DNA from 3 places in the Streptomyces sp. NPDC047515 genome. Region 2 is predicted to be linked to each of the others. Evidence: riboswitches for the same ligand, from Rfam matches in the RefSeq annotation. Region 2 holds a riboswitch; each other region holds the start of a gene.
What was found. Region 2 has a riboswitch for cobalamin ahead of metE (5-methyltetrahydropteroyltriglutamate--homocysteine S-methyltransferase). Riboswitches for the same ligand answer to the same signal wherever they lie in the genome.
Positions count from the first base shown of each region.

Region 1: another riboswitch for cobalamin. It lies ahead of ABZ826_RS02550 (ribonucleoside-diphosphate reductase subunit alpha); the one in region 2 lies ahead of metE (5-methyltetrahydropteroyltriglutamate--homocysteine S-methyltransferase).
Region 3: another riboswitch for cobalamin. It lies ahead of ABZ826_RS34695 (ABC transporter substrate-binding protein); the one in region 2 lies ahead of metE (5-methyltetrahydropteroyltriglutamate--homocysteine S-methyltransferase).

Region 1 covers NZ_JBEYTM010000002.1:248,352-256,046, reverse strand. The annotation lists gene ABZ826_RS02555 (ribonucleotide-diphosphate reductase subunit beta) at 1-35, opposite strand, end outside; gene ABZ826_RS02550 (ribonucleoside-diphosphate reductase subunit alpha) at 35-2,446, opposite strand; cobalamin riboswitch at 2,586-2,721, opposite strand; gene mctP (monocarboxylate uptake permease MctP) at 2,893-4,530, opposite strand; gene ABZ826_RS02540 (DUF3311 domain-containing protein) at 4,527-4,781, opposite strand; gene ABZ826_RS02535 (GntR family transcriptional regulator) at 5,051-5,815, opposite strand; gene ABZ826_RS02530 (extracellular solute-binding protein) at 6,095-7,378, shown strand; gene ABZ826_RS02525 (sugar ABC transporter permease) at 7,610-7,695, shown strand, end outside.
Region 2 covers NZ_JBEYTM010000008.1:150,712-158,406, forward strand. The annotation lists gene metE (5-methyltetrahydropteroyltriglutamate--homocysteine S-methyltransferase) at 75-2,399, opposite strand; cobalamin riboswitch at 2,563-2,782, opposite strand; gene ABZ826_RS09595 (histidine phosphatase family protein) at 2,808-3,437, opposite strand; adenosylcobalamin (AdoCbl) riboswitch at 3,560-3,653, shown strand; gene ABZ826_RS09600 (CbtB-domain containing protein) at 3,699-3,914, shown strand; gene ABZ826_RS09605 (CbtA family protein) at 3,943-4,713, shown strand; gene ABZ826_RS09610 (GNAT family protein) at 5,027-5,536, opposite strand; gene ABZ826_RS09615 (hypothetical protein) at 5,660-5,941, shown strand; gene ABZ826_RS09620 (tetratricopeptide repeat protein) at 6,061-6,429, opposite strand; gene ABZ826_RS09625 (pirin family protein) at 6,598-7,563, shown strand.
Region 3 covers NZ_JBEYTM010000072.1:13,207-20,901, reverse strand. The annotation lists gene ABZ826_RS34700 (iron chelate uptake ABC transporter family permease subunit) at 1-380, opposite strand, end outside; gene ABZ826_RS34695 (ABC transporter substrate-binding protein) at 377-1,417, opposite strand; cobalamin riboswitch at 1,479-1,668, opposite strand; gene ABZ826_RS34690 (beta-ketoacyl-[acyl-carrier-protein] synthase family protein) at 1,746-2,969, opposite strand; gene ABZ826_RS34685 (acyl carrier protein) at 2,966-3,241, opposite strand; partial or broken gene ABZ826_RS34680 (acyl-CoA dehydrogenase) at 3,329-5,373, opposite strand; gene ABZ826_RS34675 (beta-ketoacyl-[acyl-carrier-protein] synthase family protein) at 5,387-6,664, opposite strand; gene ABZ826_RS34670 (hypothetical protein) at 6,863-7,695, shown strand, end outside.

The DNA.
Region 1 (7,695 bases), on a different contig from region 2:
ACGAGCGCGGACTTCTCGGAGTTGGTGGAGCTCATTACTGACAGGCCTCGCAGGACTCGGGGTTCTCCAGGGAGCAGGCGATCGCGTCGGCGTCGGGCGTCGAAGCCTGCTGTACGGGGATGGGGGCGCTGGCCGCGGTCCGGCCGGAGGCCGCACGGGCGATCCGGGTCGCCGGGCGCGAGCGCAGGTAGTACGTCGTCTTCAGCCCCTGCTTCCAGGCGTACGCGTACATCGAGGAGAGCTTGCCGATCGTCGGCGTCTCCATGAAGAGGTTCAGCGACTGGCTCTGGTCGAGGAACGGCGTACGGGCCGCCGCCATGTCGATCAGTCCGCGCTGCGGGATCTCCCACGCCGTGCGGTACAGCGCCCGCACGTCCTCAGGGATCCAGGCGAAGCCCTGCACGGAGCCGCTCGCGTCGCGCAGTGCCTCGCGGGTCCGCGCGTCCCAGACGCCGAGCTGCTTCAGCTCCTCCACCAGATACGCGTTGACCTGGAGGAACTCACCGCTGAGCGTCTCGCGCTTGAAGAGGTTGGAGACCTGCGGCTCGATGCACTCGTACACACCCGCGATCGAGGCGATCGTCGCCGTGGGCGCGATGGCGAGCAGCAGCGAATTGCGCATGCCGCTCTTCGCGACGCGGGCGCGCAGCGCGTCCCAGCGCTCCGGCCAGTTCAGCTCCGTGTCGTAGTGGTCGGGGTGCAGCACCCCGCGCGCGGCACGCGTCTCGGCCCAGGCCGGCAGCGGGCCCGACCGCTCGGCGAGCTCGCAGGACGCCTCGTACGCCGCGAGCATGATCCGCTCGGAGATCTTCGTGGAGAGAGCGCGCGCCTCGGGGGAGTCGAACGGCAGCCGCAGCTGGAAGAAGACGTCCTGCAGACCCATCGCGCCCAGGCCGACCGGGCGCCACTTCGCGTTGGAGCGGCCGGCCTGCTCGGTCGGGTAGAAGTTGATGTCGACGACCCGGTCGAGGAAGGTCACGGCGGTCCGGACGGTGGCGTCCAGCCGCTCCCAGTCGATGGTGCCCTCGGCGACGAACGCGCCGAGGTTGACCGAACCCAGGTTGCAGACGGCCGTCTCGCCGTCATCGGTGACTTCGAGGATCTCGGTGCACAGATTCGAGGAGTGGACGACGCGGCCCGGCTCGGCGGTCTGGTTCGCGGTCCGGTTGGAAGCGTCCTTGAACGTCATCCAGCCCTGGCCGGTCTGCGCGAGGGTACGCATCATCCGGCCGTACAGCTCGCGGGCCGGCATCGACTTGCGGGCCAGCCCCTTGGCCTCGGCGGCCCGGTACGCGGCGTCGAAGTCGTCGCCCCACAGGTCGACCAGCTCGGGCACGTCCGCGGGCGAGAACAGCGACCACTCGCCGTCCGCGTCGACCCGGCGCATGAACTCGTCCGGGATCCAGTGCGCCAGGTTGAGGTTGTGCGTACGCCGCTGGTCCTCGCCCGTGTTGTCGCGCAGCTCCAGGAACTCCTCGATGTCCGCGTGCCAGGTCTCCAGGTAGACGGCGGCGGCGCCCTTGCGGCGGCCCCCCTGGTTGACCGCGGCGACGGAGGCGTCGAGCGTCTTCAGGAACGGCACGATGCCGTTGGAGTGCCCGTTGGTACCGCGGATCAGCGAACCGCGGGCGCGGACGCGGGAGTACGAGAGCCCGATGCCGCCCGCGTGCTTCGAGAGCCGCGCCACCTGGTGGTAGCGGTCGTAGATCGAGTCGAGCTCGTCGAGCGGGGAGTCCAGCAGGTAGCAGGAGGACATCTGCGGGTGCCGGGTACCGGAGTTGAACAGGGTCGGCGAGGAGGGCAGATAGTCGAGCCGGCTCATCAGCCCGTACAGCGCGGCCACTTCGTCCAGAGCGCGCCGCGAACCGTTCTCGGCGAGCCCGGCCGCGACCCGCAGCATGAAGTGCTGGGGCGTCTCGATGACCTGGCGGGTGTGCGGGTGGCGCAGCAGATAGCGGCTGTGCAGGGTCCGCAGCCCGAAGTAGCCGAACCGGTCGTCGGCGCCGGCGGCGAGCGAGCGTTCCACCAGCGCGTCGAGGGCGTCCGCGTGCAGCGCGACGAACTCGGCGGTACGGTCCGCGATCAGGCCCTCGTGGTGTCCGACGGCGACGGACGCGGAGAAGGAGACCGCGCCCTGGCCGGCCGCCTCGTCCGCGATGGCGTGGGTCAGGAGCCTGGCGGCGAGCCGGGAGTAGGCGGGGTCCTCGGAGATCAGCCCCGCGGCGGCCTCGGTGGCCAGCGAGCGCAGCTCGGCCTCGTCCGACCGGGCGCTGCGTCCGCGCAGCGCGGCGGCGGCGACACGACCGGGGTCGGTGTCGGGCAGATCGACGGTGAGGTCGGTCAGGGTCCGCAGCAGTGCGGTCCCCGGTCCGTCGTGTGCGGTCCCCTCGGACTCGGCCGCTTCGGACACGGCGACTGAAGCCGGATCGGCTGGCGCGATGGTCACGTGATGCTCTCCCTCGCTCGGCTCGGGGCCGGCGGGGAACGGGGGGCAGCCGGGCAGAGGCGGGCCCGAGCGGGGCAGCACTCCGTACGGCGTCCACCGGCCCATCCGCGAGGCCCGGACGTCTGGCATCCGGTTCGGTCGAGCCGGATGCGCTGTCGGCAGGTCCTCGGACTTACTCGGGGGTGCGCAAAAGCGCACCGAACACACCGTTGCGGGACAGTTCCGGATTCGCACCGGATTCCCCTGCGGCGACAGCGAGCATGAGCATACATGTGGGGGCCGCCCGATGAGGCAGCCCCCACATGTTGTGTCGGCCGACTCGGGTCAAGCCCACAGAACGAGCTGTGCGGCCCTCTCCGGGGCCGTCCGGCCCCATCCGCAGGGACGGCCCGCCGCGCCCCGCAGAAGGGGGCTCGACGGGCCGTCGGCCGGTGTCGGAGCGGTCGTCAGTGGCCGCCGCCCGGCGCTCCGGCCGTGGCCGGCGGGAGCTCCACCTGGACGTCCGGGTCGCCCGCGTCGGCCGTGTAGTCGCCCGGGGCGGTCTCGTCGATTCCGGCGGGTGCCTTCACGGCGTTCAGGACGAAGGTGAGCACCACCGTCACGATCACGTTCAGCACGAACGCCGTCAGACCGATGTAGCCGATCTCGCCGATGCCGGGAATCTCCTTGGACGAACCGCCGAAGTGCGCTTGGGTCGGGCTGGCGACCCCGTACGCGGCCACCGTGCCATACACCATGCCGACCGCCCAGCCCGCGAGCAGCGCCCAGCGGTGGAACCACCGGGTGAACAGGCCGCCGACCAGGGCCGGCATCGTCTGGAGGATCCAGATCCCGCCGAGCAGCTGGAAGTTGATCGCGACCGTCTTGTCCATGGTCAGGACGAAGGCGAGCGCGCCGACCTTCACCAGCAGGGACACCAGCTTGGAGACCTTGGTCTCCTGCTCCGGGGTGGCGTCCGGCTTCAGGAAGTCCTTGTAGATGTTGCGGGTGAAGAGATTCGCGGCGGCGATCGACATGATCGCGGCGGGCACCAGGGCGCCGATGCCGATGGCGGCGAACGCGACGCCCGCGAACCAGTCGGGGAACATGTTCTCGAACAGCTGGGGGATGGCCAACTGCCCGTTGTCCACCTTGATCCCGGCGGCGATGGCCATGAAGCCGAGCAGCGCGAGCAGGCCCAGCATCAGCGAGTACAGCGGCAGGATCGTGGTGTTGCGCCGGATCACATTGCGGCTGCGGCTGGAGAGCGTCGCCGTGATCGAGTGCGGATACATGAAGAGCGCGAGCGCCGAGCCCAACGCCAGGGTGGCGTAACCCCAGTGGCCCGCCTCGCCCGGCGCGAGCGCGCCGTGCGGTTTGCCGGTCTTCGGGTTGGTCTGCGAGAGCGCCTCGCCCGCCTTGGCGAAGATGTCGTGGAAGCCGCCGAGCTTGATCGGGATGTAGATGATCGCCACCGCGATGACGAGGTAGATCAGCCCGTCCTTGACGAACGCGATCAGCGCGGGCGCCCGCAGACCGGACGAGTAGGTGTACGCGGCGAGCACCGCGAACGCGATCAGCAGCGGCAGGTCCTTGATGAACCAGTGGGTGTTCTCGCCGCCGCCGACGCCCATCACGTCCAGCACCGCCTGGATGCCGACGAGTTGGAGGGCGATGTACGGCATCGTGGCGAGGATGCCCGTGACGGCGACCGCCAGCGACAGCCCCTTCGAGCCGAAGCGTCCGCGGACGAAGTCCGAGGTGGTGACGTACCCGTGCTTGTGCGAGACCGACCACAGCCGCGGCAGGAAGGTGAAGATCAGCGGGTACACGAGGATCGTGTACGGCACGGCGAAGAAGCCTGCCGCGCCCGCCGTGTAGATCAGCGCGGGCACGGCGACGAAGGTGTACGCGGTGTACAGGTCGCCGCCGAGCAGGAACCAGGTGACCCAGGTGCCGAACGACCGTCCGCCCAGGCCCCATTCGTCGAGGCTGGCCTCGTTCTCGGCCTTGCGCCAGCGCGCCGCCAGGAAGCCCATGACCGTGACGGCCAGGAAGAAGAAGATGAAGACGCCGAGCGCGACGCCGTTCACGCCGTCCTTCATGCCGACGCACCCCCCTTGCGGGCGCGCTGGTCACGCTGCCACAGCTTGTACGCGATCATCGTGAGCGCGGTGGAGATCAGCACCCAGAGCATCTGGTACCAGTAGAAGAACGGGATGCCGATGAAGGTGGGGTCCACCTTCGCGTACGAACTCACCCAGAGCATCGCCACGAACGGCGCGACGAGACAGAGGGCGATGACCACCCGCACCGGCGTGATGGTGGGCGGTTTTCCTTCAGGGTCTGCTGGCATGCGGCGACTCCGTCCCCTCGCTGAGCACCTGGTGTAATGCGCAGGAAATCTAGGGGAGGCTTCCGGTCACCGTCACCCCCTGTCCGCATTGCGGTCCGGCAACGGTCCCGCGAACGGGATCGAATGTTCGGAATGTTGCCAAACATGCGAGAGTCGGCCCCTGCGGAGGCAGGCGAACGGCCCCCGTGGAGTGATGCGGTCCACGGGGGCCGTTGACGGCCGGGTGTGCGAGTGCGCGGGCCGGGATCAGCCGGCCGCCGCGTCCGGGGTCAGTCCGTCGGCCGCTTCAGACGTGCCACGAACTTGTACCGGTCGCCGCGGTAGACCGAGCGCACCCACTCCACCGGCTCGCCCTGCCCGTCCAGCGAGTGCCGGGACAGCATCAGCATCGGCAGGCCCACGTCCGTACCGAGCAGACCGGCCTCGCGCGGGGTGGCGAGCGAGGTCTCGATGGTCTCCTCGGCCTCGGCCAGCCGGACGTCGTACACCTCGGCCAGTGCGGTGTAGAGCGAGGTGTACTTCACCAGCGAACGGCGCAGCGCGGGAAAGCGTTTGGCCGAAAGATGCGTGGTCTCGATCGCCATCGGCTCCCCGCTGGCGAGCCGCAGCCGCTCGATCCGCAGCACGCGGCCACCGGCCGTGATGTCGAGCAGTCCGGCGAGCGTGTCGTCGGCCGTGACATAGCCGATGTCCAGCAGCTGGGACGTTGGTTCCAGCCCCTGGGCGCGCATGTCCTCGGTGTACGAGGTGAGTTGCAGGGCCTGCGAGACCTTCGGCTTGGCGACGAAGGTGCCCTTGCCCTGGATGCGCTCCAGCCGGCCCTCGACGACCAGTTCCTGGAGCGCCTGGCGCACGGTGGTGCGCGAGGTGTCGAACTCGGCGGCCAGGGTTCGTTCCGGTGGCACAGGGGTGCCCGGCGGCATGGTGTCCGTCATGTCGAGGAGATGTCGCTTCAGCCGGTAGTACTTCGGGACGCGTGCCGTCCGCGTGGCCGCGCCCGTCTCGTTCTCCGTACTGCCCCCGTCGGCACCCATGGCCCGCCTTCCCGACTGCTGCGTTGCTGCCGTCACCGGCTCCTCCGTCTGTCGCGGCTCACATGGTGGCACGGTCCGGTCACGGCTCGTCGCCCTCCCTTAGGTGTCGGTCCTATAACGGACGCGAGTGCACTTCTTATACACCCTTGACACCCCTAAAGGTCTAGGCCAAGCTCCCGGTGCTGGTCTAAACCATTAAAGACCAGGTCCAGCCCCAGCAGTACTCGTCGAATGTCTTCGCGGTGGGCGGGGTTGCAGTTTCCCTGAGGAGGGTTTGGCGTGAAGCGCAAGCTCATCGCGGCGATCGGCGTCGCGGGCATGATGATCGGCCTTGCGGCGTGTGGGTCCGACGACGGCGGCGACAGCGGCAAGAAGGCCGGTCCGGACGCGTACAAGGGCCAGACCCTGACCGTGTGGACGATGTCCGGCTCGAACCCGGACGGGTGGACCAAGACGGTCACCGAGGAGTTCGAGAAGAAGACCAAGGCCAAGCTGAAGATCGAAGTCCAGGACTGGAACGGCATTCAGCAGAAGGTCACCACGGCCCTCTCCGAGTCCAACCCGCCGGACGTCCTGGAGATCGGCAACACCCAGACCCCGGCGTATGCCAAGACCGGCGGCCTCGCCGACCTCGGTGACCTCAAGAAGGAGATCGGCTCCGCCTGGGCCGACGGCGTCAACCAGCCCTCCGTCTACGACGGCAAGCAGTACGCCCTGCCGTGGTACGTGGGCAACCGCGTCGTCATGTACAACAAGAAGGTCTTCAAGGACGCCGGTATCACCGAGACTCCGAAGACCCGTGCCGACCTCTTCAAGGCGTTCGACGCCATCAAGGAGAAGGGCAAGGCCGAGCCGATCTACCTGCCCGGCCAGAACTGGTACTTCTTCGACGGTCTGCTCGTCGGCAAGGACGTCTCGCCGGTCAAGAAGGAAGGCGACAAGTACGTCTCCAACCTGGCCGACCCGAAGGTCGCCGAGGCCATGGACGTCTACAAGCAGTACCAGGCCTACTCCAAGGCGCCCAAGGACAAGGACGAGGCCACCCCGCAGCAGGCCGAGGTCTTCGCCAAGGGCAAGACCGGCGCCATCATCGCCATGGGCTACGAGGCCGGCACCGCCATCAAGGCCAACCCGAAGCTCAAGGACGACATCGGCTTCTTCACCATCCCCGGTGAGACGGCGGACAAGCCCGAGGGCGTCTTCCTCGGTGGCTCCAACCTCGCCGTGGCCGCGGGCAGCAAGAAGCAGGACCTGGCCAAGGAATTCCTGAAGATCGCGCTCTCCGAGCAGAACGACGGCGCGCTCATCAAGGAGGCCGGCTGGTCCCCGAAGAACGACGCGATGCAGAAGTACACCGTGGGCCAGCCCGCAGCCGAGGCCGCCGGTCCGGCCGCCGCCAAGTCCGGTGGCACCACGCCGCTGATCCCGGAGTGGGCGCCGGTCGAGAATCCGCCGAACCCGATCAAGACCTACATGACGCTGGTCCTGCAGGGCAAGTCGCCCGCCGACGCCGCCAAGCAGGTCGAGGGCGAGCTCAACAAGCGCCTCAGCCAGCAGCAGTAGCCGCAGTAGCGCGTCCCGCGCCGGGGCGGCGGGTCCCGACCCGCCGCCCCGGTCGTACGCACCGTTCCGTGTAGGGCTTTGTTGGAAGAGATGGCGAGCATGGCAGTGCAAACCGATCCCACGGAGGTGGCCCGGACGGCCGCGGTCCGCGGGCAGGACGGGAAGACACCCGTCGGGCGGCCCGGGGGAAGCAAGCGGAGGGTGGGTATCGGCGCAGCGCCGTACCTGTTGATGGTTCCCGCGCTCGCGGTGACGGCGATCTTCCTCGGGTATCCCCTGGTGAAGAACGTCATGCTGTCGTTCCAGAACCTCAATAT
Region 2 (7,695 bases):
CGGACCACACTTCTTGCACGGAGGTGTGCTGTGCGCGGCCCGGGACGGGCGCCCGTCCCGGACCGCGCCCCGGGTCAGTGGGCGGTGCCGGCCACCGTCGCCCGTACCTCGACGGCCGCCGAGACCAGGTTCTCCAGCGAGGCGCGCACTTCGGGCCAGCCCCGCGTCTTCAGGCCGCAGTCGGGATTGACCCACAGCCGTTCGGCCGGAATCGCTTCGAGTCCCTTACGGAGCAGGGCGACCGCCTCACCTGTGCTCGGTACCCGGGGGGAGTGGATGTCGTACACGCCGGGGCCGATCTCCCTCGGATAGCCGGCCGAAGCCAGCTCGTCGGCCACTCGCATGTGGGAGCGGGCCGCCTCCAGGCTGATCACATCGGCATCCAGGTCGGCGATGGCCCGGAGGATGTCGCCGAACTCCGCGTAACACATGTGCGTATGGATCTGGGTGTCGGCACGGACACCACTGGTGGTCAGCCGGAACGCCTCGGTGGCCCAGTCCAGATACCCGGCGTGGTCGGCGGCCCGCAGCGGCAGTGTCTCGCGCAGGGCGGGCTCGTCGACCTGGATGACGCAACCACCCGCGGTCTCAAGGTCGTTCACCTCGTCCCGCAGCGCGAGGGCGACCTGGCGGGCGCTCTCGCCGAGCGGCTGGTCGTCGCGGACGAAGGACCAGGCGAGCATGGTGACGGGACCGGTGAGCATGCCCTTGACCGGCCGATCGGTGAGCGACCGCGCGTACTCGGTCCAGCGGACCGTCATCGGTTCCGGGCGGGAGACGTCCCCGGCCAGGATCGGCGGCCGGACATAGCGTGTGCCGTACGACTGGACCCAGCCGTGCCCGGTGGCGACGTAGCCGGTGAGCCGCTCGGCGAAGTACTGCACCATGTCGTTGCGTTCGGGCTCGCCGTGCACCAGCACATCGATACCCGCCTTCTCCTGGAACGCCAGCACCTCCTGGATCTCGGCCTCGATCCGCTTGTCGTACGCGGCGGTGTCGATGCGTCCGGCCCGCAGATCGGCGCGTGCGGTGCGCAGTTGGGCCGTCTGGGGGAACGAACCGATCGTGGTCGTGGGCAGCGGGGGAAGCCGCAGGCGCTCGCGTTGGGCCGCCGCCCGCCGCGGATACGACGGTTCGCGGCGTACGTCGGACTCCGTGACGGCCGCGGCCCGTGCCCGTACCACCGGGTCGTGGGTGAGCGCCGATCGGCTGCGCGAGGCCAGATCGGCACGGTTGGCGGCGAGTTCGGCGGCGATCGTCTCCGTGCCCTGTGCGAGCCCCTTGGCCAGGGTGGCGATCTCGGCGGACTTCTGCCGGGCGAAGGCCAGCCAGCGGGCCACCTGCGGATCGAGGTCGCGTTCGGCGTTCACATCGAGGGGAACGTGCAGCAGGGAGCAGGAGGCCGCGACATCGACCCGGTCGGCGAGACCGAGCAGGGTGCCGAGCGTCGCCAGGGACCGCTGGTGGTCGTTGATCCATACGTTGCGGCCGTCGACGACTCCGGCGACCAGCCGCTTGCCCGGCAGACCGCCGACCGCGGCGAGATCCGGCAGATTGGCGGACGCCGGGCCCGTGAAGTCGAGCGCGAGTCCGTCGACCGGCGCCTTCGCCAGAACGCCGAGGGCCTTGCCGAGCCGGTCGAAGTAGGAGGCGACGAGGAGTCGCGGCCGGTCGGCGAGCGCGCCGAGGCAGCGGTAGGCATGTGCGGTGGCGCTGAGCTCCGCCGCGGTGCGGTCCTGGACCAGGGCCGGCTCGTCGAGCTGCACCCACCGGGCGCCGGCCGCGCGCAGATCAGCCAGCACCTCCGCGTACACCGGCAGCAGCCGGTCGAGCAGGGTCAGTGGTTCGAAGTCGGCGGCGACGCCCGGAGCGGGCTTGGCCAGCAACAGATATGTCACCGGGCCCACGAGCACCGGCCGGGGGCTGAGCCCGAGGGCCAGCGCCTCCTCGAACTCCGCGACCTGCTTGGCGGAGTCGGCGGTGAAGACGGTGTCGGGACCGAGCTCCGGCACCAGGTAGTGGTAGTTCGTGTCGAACCACTTGGTCATTTCGAGCGGCGCCACGTCCTGCGTACCGCGCGCCATCGCGAAATAGCCGTCCAGCCTGTCGGCTTCGACGGCGTCGCGGTGCCTGGCGGGTACGGCACCGACCATCACGCTGGTGTCCAGTACGTGGTCGTAGTACGAGAAGTCACCGGTCGGGACCTCGTGGATGCCGTCGTCGACGAGCCGGAGCCAGTTGGCGCGGCGCAGGCCGGCGGCGGTCTCCCGCAGGCCGGCCGCGGTGACGCGGCCGTTCCAGTACCCCTCGACGGCCCTCTTCAGTTCCCGGTCTCCCCCTTGGCGGGGATAGCCGTACACGGTGGCACGGGCTGCCGCGGCTGCGGACTTGCTGGTCACGGGACTCTCCTTCGCGAGCGTGTGTCCTGGTACGACCCCGGGACGTGTCGAAGGCGCGAAGGAAGGGCGGACCGGACCGAACCGCCGCGTCGTGCCGACGCGCGTGCCCTGCCCGATCCGTACGCCGACCCGCCCACGAGGTCACCGGGATCACCGTGCGCGTCCGGCGCGCACGGGCAGTGGCAGGTCTTCGGACTCGTGGGCGCGTCTCGCGTACGAGACACCTACTGGCCGTCGCTTCCCGGAGCCCGTCTCGGACCCAGTGCTTGATGACGGCGGTCGTTCCCACTCACCGCTGCGGGGCAGTCCCGGATTCCCACCGGGTTCCCTCTTGCGACGCGTCTGTCTGGCGGACAGGGCGAACCAGCTGCGCCAACAGACTATGCGCTGACCACGGTTGCCGGCACCTCAGTTGTCCCGGCGAGTGGTGACGGACCGAGGAAGTCGGTTCCGTGGAGCGGGGTACAGCGGCTGACCGCAGCGCAGGTTCCACCGTCCTGACCGGCCGCTGAGCCCGGTCAGGGTGAGCGGGGCGACATCCAGCCGCCAGAACGCCTCCGCCGGCAGAGCGAGCGCCCGTACGACCACCGCCCGCACCACGGCGGGCTCGACGACCGCCAGCACACGACCGCCCTCCTCGCCGTCCCCGGACTCGAGCGCGTCCAGCAGGCCGCCGATCCTGGCGCAGAACTCCAGCAACGACTCGCCGCCGTGCGGAGCCGCCGACGGATCGGTCATCCAGAGCGACACCGCGTCCGGCTCGCTTCCGCTCACCTCGGCCAGCTGCCGCCCGCTCCATCTGCCCATGTCCCAGCCACGGAGCGCGGGTTCGGGCCCGGTGCGCAACCCCAGCGCGTCGGCGGTCCCGGCACACCGTTCGGACGGCCCGCGCACATACCGGTCGGCCGAGGGCACCGCCGCCGCGGCGGCGCGGGCCAGCCGGGCGCCGGTCGCGTCCAGCGGGGCATCGTCGTCGAAGCGGGCCTCGCGCAGCGCGGCGTTGAGCGCCGGTGAGATCAACATCACCTGTACCGTCATGGCCCGGTCAACTCCCTGAACTGTGGTCTCTCGCGTGCGCTCACCTTGGCATGCGGGCGTCACGGCCCCGCCGACGGCACCGTGGCCCTGCCCGCCCCCAGGAGGTATCGTCCGACGGACATGACGAAGGTGTGACGGAAGTCCGGTGAGAATCCGGCGCGGTCGCGCCACTGTGTACCCGTACCCGTACGGGAAGTCAGACCCGGCACCTTCGTCCCAGGCACCACAATCGGGACGCGTGTTCCCTCAGGAGGTTCTGCCATGGCACAGAGTGCTGCCCCCGCCACCGTCGTACCGGCGATCACCCCCATCTCCCTAAAGGCCATTGCCCCTTGGGCGGTCTTCTTCGGCATCGTCATGCTCGTACTGCTGTACTTCGTCGGCGCGGAACAGGGCGCCACCGCGGTCATCTCCGGCGAGGGCGTCCACGAGTGGGTCCACGACGGTCGCCATCTCCTCGGTTTCCCCTGCCACTGACGTACCGTCCGATCCAGGGGAAGACCTCATGAACTCCATATCTGTCAGAGCAGTGCTCGTCCGCGGCATGCTGGCCGGCCTCGCCGCGGGCGCGCTCGCACTGCTCGTCGCCTACCTGCTCGGTGAGTCCCGGGTGGACGCGGCCATCGCGCTCGAAGAGTCACACAGCCATGACCACGGCGGTGGTGAGGAACTCGTCAGTCGCGCCGTGCAGTCCACCGCGGGTCTTGCCACCGGTGTGCTCCTCTTCGGTCTGGCGATCGGCGGGATCGCCGCCCTCGTCTTCTGCTACGCCCTGGGCCGGATCGGCCGATTCGGCCCACGGGCCACGGCCGCGCTGATCTCGGGTGCCGCCCTGCTGACGGTGTACATCGTGCCGTTCCTGAAGTACCCGGCCAACCCGCCGGCCGTCGGCGATCCCGACACCATCGGCCGCCGCACCGCCCTGTTCTTCCTGATGGTCGCCCTCAGCGTGCTGCTGGCGGTCGCCGCCGTCATCCTCGGCAAGCGGCTGGCTCCCCGTCTGGGCAACTGGAACGCGACGGTCACCGCATCAGCCGCCTATGCGGTCGTGATCGGGGTCGCCTACGCGTTCCTGCCCTCGTTCAACGAGGTCGGAAAGGACTTCCCGGCCACCCTGCTCTGGGAGTTCCGGCTCGCCACCCTCGCGGTACAGGCCACCCTCTGGGTGACCTTCGGTCTCGTCTTCGGTCACCTGACGGAACGGCTTCTCGTGCCGAGGGCCGACACCGTCGCGACGGGAGGCGGTACGGCGAACCGGGCCGCGGCAGCCGGCTGACCGGCATACCACTCACCACCAGCGGACATCGGAACCCGCCGGGTGCCTCCCCGGCGGGTTCCGCCGTCCTTCCGGCGCAGCCGTCCCAGGGAAACGGACGGTCGCGTACGTGGAGGAGCTCACACCAGGGGCGCCCGGCTCGCGACGCCTGGCACGCACGCTCGCTGCGTGGCCGGAATGCCCTGGTAGCTCCTTCCCCAAGCTCTCAGCTTCGTTCGAGCAGGGGAGACCCCGTCCGAGGACCTTCCAGCGCCTTGCGATCGCACGCACCAGACGCCGCGAGCTGATCGGACTCCCATGGTGTGAGCTCCTCTTACTGCTCCTTGCCCTGCCGGCGCCAGTCGATCCGGTAGTGCTTCAGCTTCGCGTCCTCCTTCACCAGGCGCATGCCGACGGCTGTCATGACGTGCTGCGACGCGAGGTTGTCCAGGTCCGTGTCACCGTGGACACAGATCACCCCCTGCTCGCGGGCGAACAGCAGCAGCGCCCGCAGTGCCTCGGAGGCGTAACCCCTTCCCTGAGCCGAGGGAACGAGGCCGTAGCCGATCGTGACGTGCCCGTTCTCGTCCGGGGCGCCATGGAATCCCAGCCCGCCGATCACCACTGAGTCCTCACGGCGACATATCTCGTACGAGCCGAAGGGGCTCGGATCCCCCGTCGTCGCGCAGGTGCCGAGGAAGCGCTCGGCCGCGGCCATCTCGCCGGCGGACGGGTATCCCGGCGCCCAACGTGCACCCTCGCCCGGCGTGCCGGCCATCACCTGCAAGGCATCGGAGGCGCTCATCAGGCGGAGCAGGAGGCGGGGAGTCTCAAGGTCGGTCATGACCGAGTGAAGTATCACGCGGGGCGGGCGGACGGCATCCGGATTCTCCGGGACGAGTGTCCGGTGGGCGGCGGGGCGGGGTCTTGCGGGGTCCCCGAACGGGGACATCTCCCCCCGGGCCGTGTGCGAGGCCGCACCAGGGACCTGGAGCGGGCCGCGGCGACGGGCAAGCTCCGCATCGCTCCCGAACCGGCCGCGCACATGGCGATGTCGGCCCATGTGGAGGTGGCGCCGATGCTCGTCGCCCGCCCCGCGATCTTCGGCGACGCGAGCATGTCGCGGAGGGGCCGCGCCGCCGGGCACGCCGCCGTCTTCTCTCCGGACGTCTCCGGCGCCGCCGCCGACACGGACGACGCGGGGCCGCCGCGTCCGAGGCCCACGTGCCGGCCACCGCGGCCCGGCTGAACGCACTGCTGCGGCAGTCGCCCACCCCGGCAGTCACCGCGGCCGAGGGCGCCCTCCTGACGGAATGGCTGAACCGTCTGTCGAACGCCCCTCACGACCGCTGAGACCTCTCGCGACCGTCAGGCGCCGGCCCTCCGGTCACCGTCGAAGTCGAAGTCTCCGGAGAACGCCGCCGCCATTCGCAGATGGCCGGTCGCCTCCGCGCTCCGCCCCTGGCGCTCAAGCGTGCGGCCCAGCATCAGCCGGGCATAGGGCTCCACCGGGTCGCGCTCCAGAACCGCGCGCAGTTCCGTCTCGGCCCTGCCGAGCCGCGCCGAGTGGTAGTAGGTCCGGGCCAGCAGCAGACGCGGGGAGACCTGCTCCGGCACTTCCTCGACCAGCCCTTCCAGAATCCGGGCCGCAGTCATGTACTCCTTCGCCTCGAAGAACATCTGCGCACGGTCCCAACGGTCGGCAGCCGTACCGAACTCGAAATAGGTGTCGCTCACTTGACCTCCACGTTCACGGACCGTCCCCGGACCCGCCCTGGCGCTGACCCAGCCATCTGCCCGGCCACGCTTCACTGACCCGAACATGGCACGCTGGTTGAATATTCCACTAAATTATCGGCGTGGGTACCGGCACCCCCGGGCCCGCACGGGAATAGGTTGAGCCCCATGAGCAATCTCGATCGCCAGGCCGCACTCTCCGTCTGCGGAGGACGGGGCTTCGTCGTCGCCGAGCCCGTACGGGAACTCCTCACCCCCCGCCACGTCCAGCTGGGTGAGTCCACCGAGGTCCGCAGACTGCTGCCCAACCTGGGCCGCAGGATGGTCGGTGCGTGGGCCTTTGTCGATCACTACGGTCCCGACGACATCGCCGGCGAACCCGGGATGCAGGTACCGCCCCACCCGCACATGGGTCTGCAGACGGTCAGCTGGCTGCACGACGGCGAGGTCCTGCACCGGGACAGCCTCGGCAGCCTGCGGACGATCCGCCCGCGCGAGCTGGGGCTGATGACCTCCGGCCGGGCCATCAGCCACTCCGAGGAGAGCCCGAAGTCCCATGCGAGGTATCTCCACGGCGCCCAGCTGTGGGTCGCCCTGCCGGACGCCCACCGGCACGTCGAGCCGCACTTTCAGCACCACACCGAACTGCCGGCGGTCACCGCGCCCGGTCTCACCGCGACCCTGATCCTTGGCGAACTCGACGGCGCCACTTCGCCCGGCACCGCCTACACCCCGATCGTCGGTGCCGACCTGTCCCTGTCCGCCGGTGCCGAGGCCCGCCTGCCGCTCGATCCGGACTTCGAGTACGCGGTGCTCTCGATGTCCGGCCAGGCCGAGGTCGACGGCGTACCCGTGCTGCCCGGCTCCATGCTCTATCTCGGCTGCGGCCGCTCCGAACTCCCGTTGCGCGCGGACGCCGACGCGGGTCTCATGCTGCTCGGCGGCGAGCCGTTCGAGGAGGAGATCGTGATGTGGTGGAACTTCATCGGGCGTTCCCACGAGGAGATCGAGGAGGCCCGGACGGGCTGGATGAAGACGTCCCGCTTCGGAGAGGTGAAGGGCTACGACGGCGACCGGCTGCCCGCTCCCGAACTCCCGCCGGTGGCACTGAAACCACGGGGCCGGGTGCGCTGACCTGGCGCCATGCGTCCGCCCGGGGTCCCCGGCGCGTGCCTTCACCGAGCCCCTTCGCCGAAACGGCGAAGGGGCTCGGGTGTATCCGGCGTGTGCTGACTTCCCGTGTGGTCGGTGCCTTCCGCCACAGGC
Region 3 (7,695 bases), on a different contig from region 2:
GAGACGCCGAGGACGAACGGGTCGGCGAGCGGGTTGCGCAGCAGGGACTGCATGACGGTGCCGCACACCGCGAGCCCGGCACCGCACACCGCGGCGAGCAGGGTGCGCGGCATGCGCAGGTTCCAGACGATGCCGTCCCGGATCGGCGTGAGCCGTGACCGGCCCCAGCCGAGGTGGGAGGCCGTCGTGGACCAGACGTCGGCGACGGAGATACGGGCGGGGCCGATGGTGACGGCGATCGCGACGGACAGCACGAGCAGCGCGATGCCGCAGGCCCACAGGATTGCGCCGCGCAGCTTCCGCGGGCCCGTCGCACCGCGCGCGCCGGCCGCGGAGGTCCGTGACGCCTGCGGGGCCGCGGCGCGTCCGGTGTCCGTCATCCCGCGAGCCCGAAGGCGCGCAGCCCGGCGGCGACGCGTTCCACACCCTCGACCGTCCGGATGGACGGATTCATGGCCTGGCCGCTCAGCAGGACGTAACGCCGGTGCCTGACGGCGTCCATGTTCTTGGTGACGGGGTTGGACTCCAGGAACTCGATCTTCTTGGCGGCGCTCTCGGCGGTCTGTGCCTTGCGGGTCAGGTCACCGATGACGAGGACGTCGGGGTTGCGGTCGGCGACGGTCTCCCAACTGATCTGGGGCCATTCGTCCCGGGTGTCGTCGAAGACGTTCTTCGCGCCGAGTTCCCGGGTGATGATGCCGGGTGCTCCGCAGCAGCCGGCCAGGTACGGGGCCTTGGAGTCGGAGAACCAGTAGAGGAGGGTGGCGTCGGAGGCGTCGACGCCGTCGGTCGCCTTCTTGACCCGGGCCCGCAGTTGCGCCACGAGCCGGTCGCCGCGCTCGGCCACGCCGAACACCCCAGCCAGTTCGCGCACCTCGTCGTAGACGCTGTCCATGGTCAGCGGCTCGGTACGGGCGCCGTCGCCGCTGCCGCTGTTGTCCTTGCCGGTGCAGTCGGCGGGCGAGACATAGGTGGGGACCCCGAGTTCCTCGAACTGTTCGCGCGGGGCGACGCCGCCCTTGGCGAGCGTCGACTCGAACGACGCGCTGATGAAGTCGGGTTCCTGGTCGAGGACCTTCTCCGAGGAAGGCCGGTTGTCCGCGATCCTCGGGACCCCGGCGTTGGCCTTCTCCAGACCCTTCATCACCGGGTCGGTCCAGGTCGCGGTGGCGGCCAGCCGGTCGGCGAGGCCGAGGGAGAGCAGGATCTCGGTCGATCCCTGGTCGACCGATACGGCGCGGTGCGGTGCGGATTCGACGGTGACGGTGCGTCCGCAGTTCTTCAGCGTCACCGGGTATCCGTCGATGAAGCCCGACTTCGCGGCGGGGTTTCTCGCTCCGCCGCCGCATGCGGTCAGCAGGACGAGTCCCGCCGAGAGCACGGCCATGGTGCGGACAGAGCTGGATATGGACGGCACGGAGTCCCTCTGCGTCTCTGGGCCCATACGCGGAGCCCGTTGTACGGCGTCCTGCGCCCGGTACCGGACCGCAGGTGCCAGCAGGTCTTCGGACTCGGGTTCCTGCGGACGGGACGCCTTCCCAGGGCACCCGAGGGTGCTCCCAGTGGCCGTGGCCCCGCCCGTCCCCCTCACCGCTGCGCGTCAGTTCCGGATTTTCACCGGATTCCCTGACTCCTTCGTGGAGTTCGACTGGCTCCGGCAAGCTATCACGGGCCTCTGCGCAGCTCACGGGCGGTGTGGCAGGTGGTGCGCCGGGCCGTTTCCCGTCGCACCACCTGCCTGGTGCCTACGGGCGCTGAAGAGCGATCACGGCGTTGTGTCCGCCGAACCCGAAGGAATGACTGACGGCACGCCGGATGGGCTGCCGCAGCGGAGACTTGGTGACGCAGTTGATGTCGAATTCGGGCGCCGGGGCGTCCAGATTGGCGATCGGCGGCACGACTCCGCGTTGCAGCGTCAGGACGGTCAGTCCGGCCTCGATCGCCCCGGCCGCCCCCATGCAGTGTCCCAGGACGCCCTTCGAGGCGGTGACGGGCGGCCGGTGCGGGTAGACCCGGGCGATGAGGGCGGCCTCGGTGGCGTCGTTGACCGGAGTGGCCGTGCCGTGTGCGTTGACGTGCTCGACGTCCTTTGCCGCCCAGCCCGCGTCGCGCAGCGCGATCTCCACCGCCTGCCGGGCCACCGCGCCGGACGGATGCGGACTGATGGGATGGTGGGCGTCGGTGGTGGCCCCGGTGCCCGCGACCAGCGCCCGCGGTGCCGCTCCTCGGGCACGGGCGTCGTCCGCCCGTTCCAGCACCATGACGGCGGCGCCCTCGCCCATGACCAGCCCGGCCCGGTCGGCCGCGAAGGGCCGGCACTGCCCGGCAGCGTCGCCGTCCCTCCGGGCCCCGGCCCCGGACCGGGCGAACCCGGCCATGGCGGCCGGATAGACGATCGACTCGGTGGCTCCGGCGATCGCGATGTCGCACTGGCCGGTGATCAGCAGATCGCGGGCGACGGACAGGGCCGTGACGCCGGACGAACAGGCGGTGCACGGCGCCATACTGGGACCGGTGGCCCGCAACTGGATCGCGATCTCGGCCGCCGGCATGTTCGGAATGGTGAGCAGGATGCCCGACGGCGAGGTGGCGTCGGGTCCGAGCCGGTCGAGCACGACGGCCTGCTCGGTCAGTGAGGCGGAGCCCCCGCTGCTGGTGCCGACGACCACCGCGACCCTGCCGCCCTCCCACTCGGCCGGGTCGAGCCCGGCATCGGCGACCGCCTCCCGGGCGGCGAGAACGGCGAACTTGGTGTACCTCCCCATCCGGAACGAGGTGCGGCCACCGATCACGCCGTCCAGATCGATTCCGTCGACGGTGCAGGCGAAGTCGATCGCGCAGCCTTCGAGCGCCGCGACGGTACGCACCGGTGAGATTCCGGCACACACACCTTTCCAGGTGGATTCGGTGTCGTTGCCGACCGGGGTGATCATGCCCAGGCCGGTGACGGCGATGACGGGCCTGTTCATCGGGCGTTGCTCATCGGTGCCGCGCCGCTCGCCGACGCCCCGCCGCCGGCCCCGTCGATGAATCGTGTGATCTCGGCCAGGGTGGCTCCCTTGGGGAGCCTGTCGAAGTCTCCCCGGCCACCCAGCGTCTCCCTGATGAGCACGGCGAACTCGGCGACGGCGAGGGAGTCCATCTCCAGGCTGTCCATCGTGGAATCCGGGCGGATCTCGGCGGCGGGCACTTTGAAGGTGCGCGTCAGAACCTCGGTGATCTTGGGATGAATCGCACTCATGAGCTTCCTCTCCATCATTCGGTACGACTGCCGGCGACGGCGGGGGCACCGTCCCGACGCCGAATCAACTCGGTGACGTGCCTCCAGTTACGCCTTGTGCCGAACCGATTCACCACCGCCCTGCCGCGGCTGCGTGAACCACCGGGCCAGGGCGGCTGCCGTACCCCAGAAGACCAGCAGCACAGCGCGGACACCGAGGGCTCCGGCCGCCTCCCGCACCGAGCCGGATCGCACGGCTGTTCCCGTTCTCGTCACGGCCCTCACCGTTCCCCCCGAGCCGCCACCCGGTCCCCGTACGGCTGCCAGCCGGCCCCCGGGTCGTCGTACGCCTCGATGTAGTCGGCCCCCGCGATGGGCCAGTCGGCGAGCAGTTCCGGCGGCAGTGCGAAGGAGTCCACGAGGGCGGGCAGCTGAGCGGCGACTGCGGTGATCAGCCGGTCAACGGCGTCCGGCAGATCATTTACCTGATTCACCGTCAGATGCCCTGCCGCCAGCAGATCACCGCTGTTCCGGGAGATCCGGTCGAGTGCGAACAGCCTCTGCAGGTCGACCAGTCGCTCACGGGCGGGGCCGTCCGGAAGACCGGTCGCCGCGTCCGCGTACGCCTCGGCCGCCTGGCACTGGGCGTACGCCTCGACACCACGCAGGGCCGGCCCGGACGCGGCGTTCCACCGACCCAGCGGATCACCGTGCGGTGCGCGGCTCATCCGCTCCCTGGCCCGGTCGAACCAGATCCCCTCCAGGGCCGCCAGGAGCCTGCCGAGGAACCGGGGATCGTCGAGGTCGCCGGATTCCCCGCCGGAAGGAGCACCCTGGCCGGCCGGTTCGGTGGCGAAGAGCATTTCCGCGGCGGCCTTGGCGTGGATGGCCAGGTTGTCGCCCTCGGCCGTGATGGCGCCTTCCACCCCGGTGATGAGTTCACTCATGCCGTTGTGCTCCAAAAGCGCCTGAGCACCGCACCGTTCACGGCACTCGACGATCACGGACCGGGCCTGCCAGGTGATCCACCCCTTGGCGACGGCGACCAGTCGTTCCGCCGCTTCGTGGTCCGGACCCGATTCGTCCACCCGCGCCTCCCAGCGGTCCAGGGCCCGGCGGTGCAGCAGGCTCATCGCGAAGACGGTGGCCATGGCACGGGCGAGCGGGCCGTGATGGCTGCGGTGGGCGATCACCGGCACCTGACGGGATCCGCGGGGCCCGGAGATGTACCGGTGGCCGCCGTAGCGCACGGCGACCGCGAGCGTCGCGCGCGCGGAGCCGACCGCGCAGGCGCTCATGGAGATCTTGCCGGAGGTGACGCGTCCGATCGACGCGAGGAGGCGGCGCCTGCGGTTGCCGACGGCGCTGCTGAACTCGCCGTCGTCACCGATCCGTCCATGGTCCCCGCCGAGCAACGCCTCGCGTGCCACGAAGACCCCGTCGAAGGAGGTCAGGCAGTGGTCCACCGGGCTCCCCGTGCGCGTGGGAAGCCTGCGGACCCGTACACCGGGCAGGGCCCGGACGGCGTCGGTGAGCGGTACGAGGAAGAGGAAGACCCCGTGATCGGTGCCGTCGGCCAGCAGGCGCGCGGCCACGAGCCCCGTCTTGGGCCCGCCCGCCGGACTGGTGTTGGGCATGAACTTCTGGGCGCCCGCATGGGGCGTGCGCAGAACGAACCCGTCGCGTTCGCGGTCGTAGGCGGCCGTGGTCTCGACGGCCGCCGCGTCGTTGCCGTGTGCCACCTCGGTGCAGAGAAAAGTGCCGACGCTGCGCAGCCGCAGGAAGTCCGACAGATCGCGCTGTCCGTCGCCGTCGTGGTCGAGGAGACTGCCGAGAAAGAGGTTGTAGTGGATGCCCGCCACGGTGGTCAGTGCCGGGTCGACCGGGCCGAGCCATTCGTGCAGGGCCGCGAGGGCCCGCGGGTCGGCGGCGAGCCGTGCGCCGCTGTCGAGGCGGTCGTTGAGGATCCGGAGCCGCTCGTAGGCGAGTCGCAGGCGCTCCTCGGGAGTGCGGCGGTCCGGTCGGCGGAATGGTTCTGTGCTGATCAGCCGCTGCCAGAAGGCGTGCTCCCGGCGGAAGCCGTCGCCGAGGAGCACGCCGGTGAGCAGGTCCGTGGACCGTTCGGCGGAGGGGCTGTCGATCGTTGCGGTCATGAGACGACAACGATCAGTCAACGGCGAGGACACCGGGGGCCGTCCGCGACCGGCCGTCCGTTTCGGCCTGCTGGAAGGCGAGCACGACGTTGTGTCCGCCGAAGCCGAAGGAGTGGCTGAGTGCCCGCTCGACGTCCTGCATGCGGGGCTCCTTGACCACGCAGTCGAGGTCGAACCCGTCCGGCAACGAGTCCAGATTGGCGATCGGCGGGACGAGACCGCGCTCCAGGGTCAGTACGGTGGCCACCGCTTCGATCGCCCCGGCCGCGGCGAGGGTGTGCCCGAGCACGCCCTTCGGGGCGGTCACCGAAGGGCGGTGGGGGAAGAGCCCCGAGATGAGCGCGGTCTCCATCGCGTCGTTCAGCGGGGTCGACGTGCCGTGCGCGTTGATGTGGTCGACGTCGCGGGCCGCCCAGCCCGCCTCGCGCAGAGCCGCGCCCACGGCCCTGCGCGCGCCCGCCCCGTCCGGATGCGGGGCCGTGGGGTGGTGGGCATCGGTGGCGGACCCTGTACCGGTCAGCAGGGCACGCGGCCGTCCGCCGCGGGCCTGCGCGTCGGGCGTTCGCTCCAGCACGAGGACGGCGGCACCCTCGCCGATCACGAATCCGTCCCGATCCGCGGCGAACGGCCGCGACGCCCCCACCGGATCGCCGGTCCGCCGGGAGAGCGCGCCCATTGCCGCGAACGCGCTCACCACCAGCGGAGTCAGTACGGACTCCGCGCCGCCCGCCACCACCACATCGCACCGGCCGCTCGTCAGCAGGTCACGGGCCAGGGCGATCGCGCTGGCCCCGGACGCGCACGCCGTGGCGGGCGCCAGACTCGGGCCGTGGGCCCGCAACGCGATGGCGACCTCACCGGCAGCGGCGTTGGGCATCATCATCGGGACCAGGAGCGGCGACACCGCCTCCGGCCCGGCGTCGTCCAGCTTGCGCTGATTGTCGGCGAGCACGGACACCCCGCCCACGCCGACGCCCAGCACCACCCCCACCCGGTCGCCGTCCCAGCGCTCCGGTGACAGTCCCGCGTCCGCCACGGCCTGCCGGGCGGCGGCCAGCGCCATCTTCACGAACCTCGCCATCCGCCACACCGAGCGTCCGCCGACGGCCTCGTCCAGGTCGATCCCGTCCACCGGACAGGCGAAGTCGACCGGCAGCCCGGCCAGTTCGTCGCAGCGGCGAGCCGTGGAAACGCCCTCGCACAGTCCCGCCCAGAAGGCGCGCTCGTCCGCGCCCGCGGAGGTCACCATCCCCACGCCTGTCACCGCGACACCCGCGTCGGTCCGCCCCATGTTCCCGCCCCCTCCTCGTAATCGATCACGCCTACCGGTTGCCGAACGGCAGTAGCCCCGGCGAGGATGCGCTCACTGGGCCGAACGGGTCACCACCGGGCCGAGTGGACCGGTTCCCGCCGTGCGTCCGGTGACCGTGTTCACCCGTCCGCAGCAGTCCGCCGCGCTGCGCTCGCCGGCAGGGCATCCCCTGGGGACATGGAAGCGGACGGCGATCGGCCGGAGCCCTCGGAGGCAGGCGCGGAACTGGCGGCGCTGCGCGCCAGGGTGGCGGCGCTGGAGGCCCGTCCTCCCGAGCGGCACCGGCCGCGGGCCCGTTCGTTCCTCGCGGTGCTGCTCATCGTCGTCGCAGCCGTCCTCACGCCGCTGAGCATCGTGTCCACCTGGGCGAAGAACCAACTCGGCGACACCGACAACTACGTGGCGATGATGGCGCCGCTCGCATCCGACCTCGATGTGCAGACGGCGGTGACCGACCGCGTCACCGACGCCGTCATGAAGCACCTCGATGTGAAGGCTCTGCTGGCCGACGTCGCCCCCGCGGACCGGCCCGTGGTCGACAAGGCGCTCGGGCGGCTGAGTGGCCCCCTCACCACAGGAGTCTCGGAGTTCGTCCACGGAACCGCGGAAAGGCTCGTCACCAGCGACGCCTTCGAGTCGATCTGGACCGACCTCAGCCGGACCGCCCAGTCCGCGACGCTGAAGGCTCTGACCGGGAGCGGCAGCGGTGCGGTGAAGCTCAGCAGCAACACCGTCACCATCGACCTGGCGCCCGTGATCGACCGGCTGAAACACAGTCTCGTCGACCGGGGGCTGGCGATCGCCGCGAAGATCCCCGAGATCCACACCGACTTCACGGTGCTGACCTCCGAATCCGTCGGCAAGGCCAAGAAGTGGTTCCGGGCTCTGCAGATCATCGGCTTCTGGCTGCCGTTGGTCACTCTGGCGTGTGCCGCGGGCGGGGTGCTCCTCGCGATGCGCCGCCGCCGCGCGCTGGTCACGACGGCACTGGCGGTCGCCGCGGGTGCCGC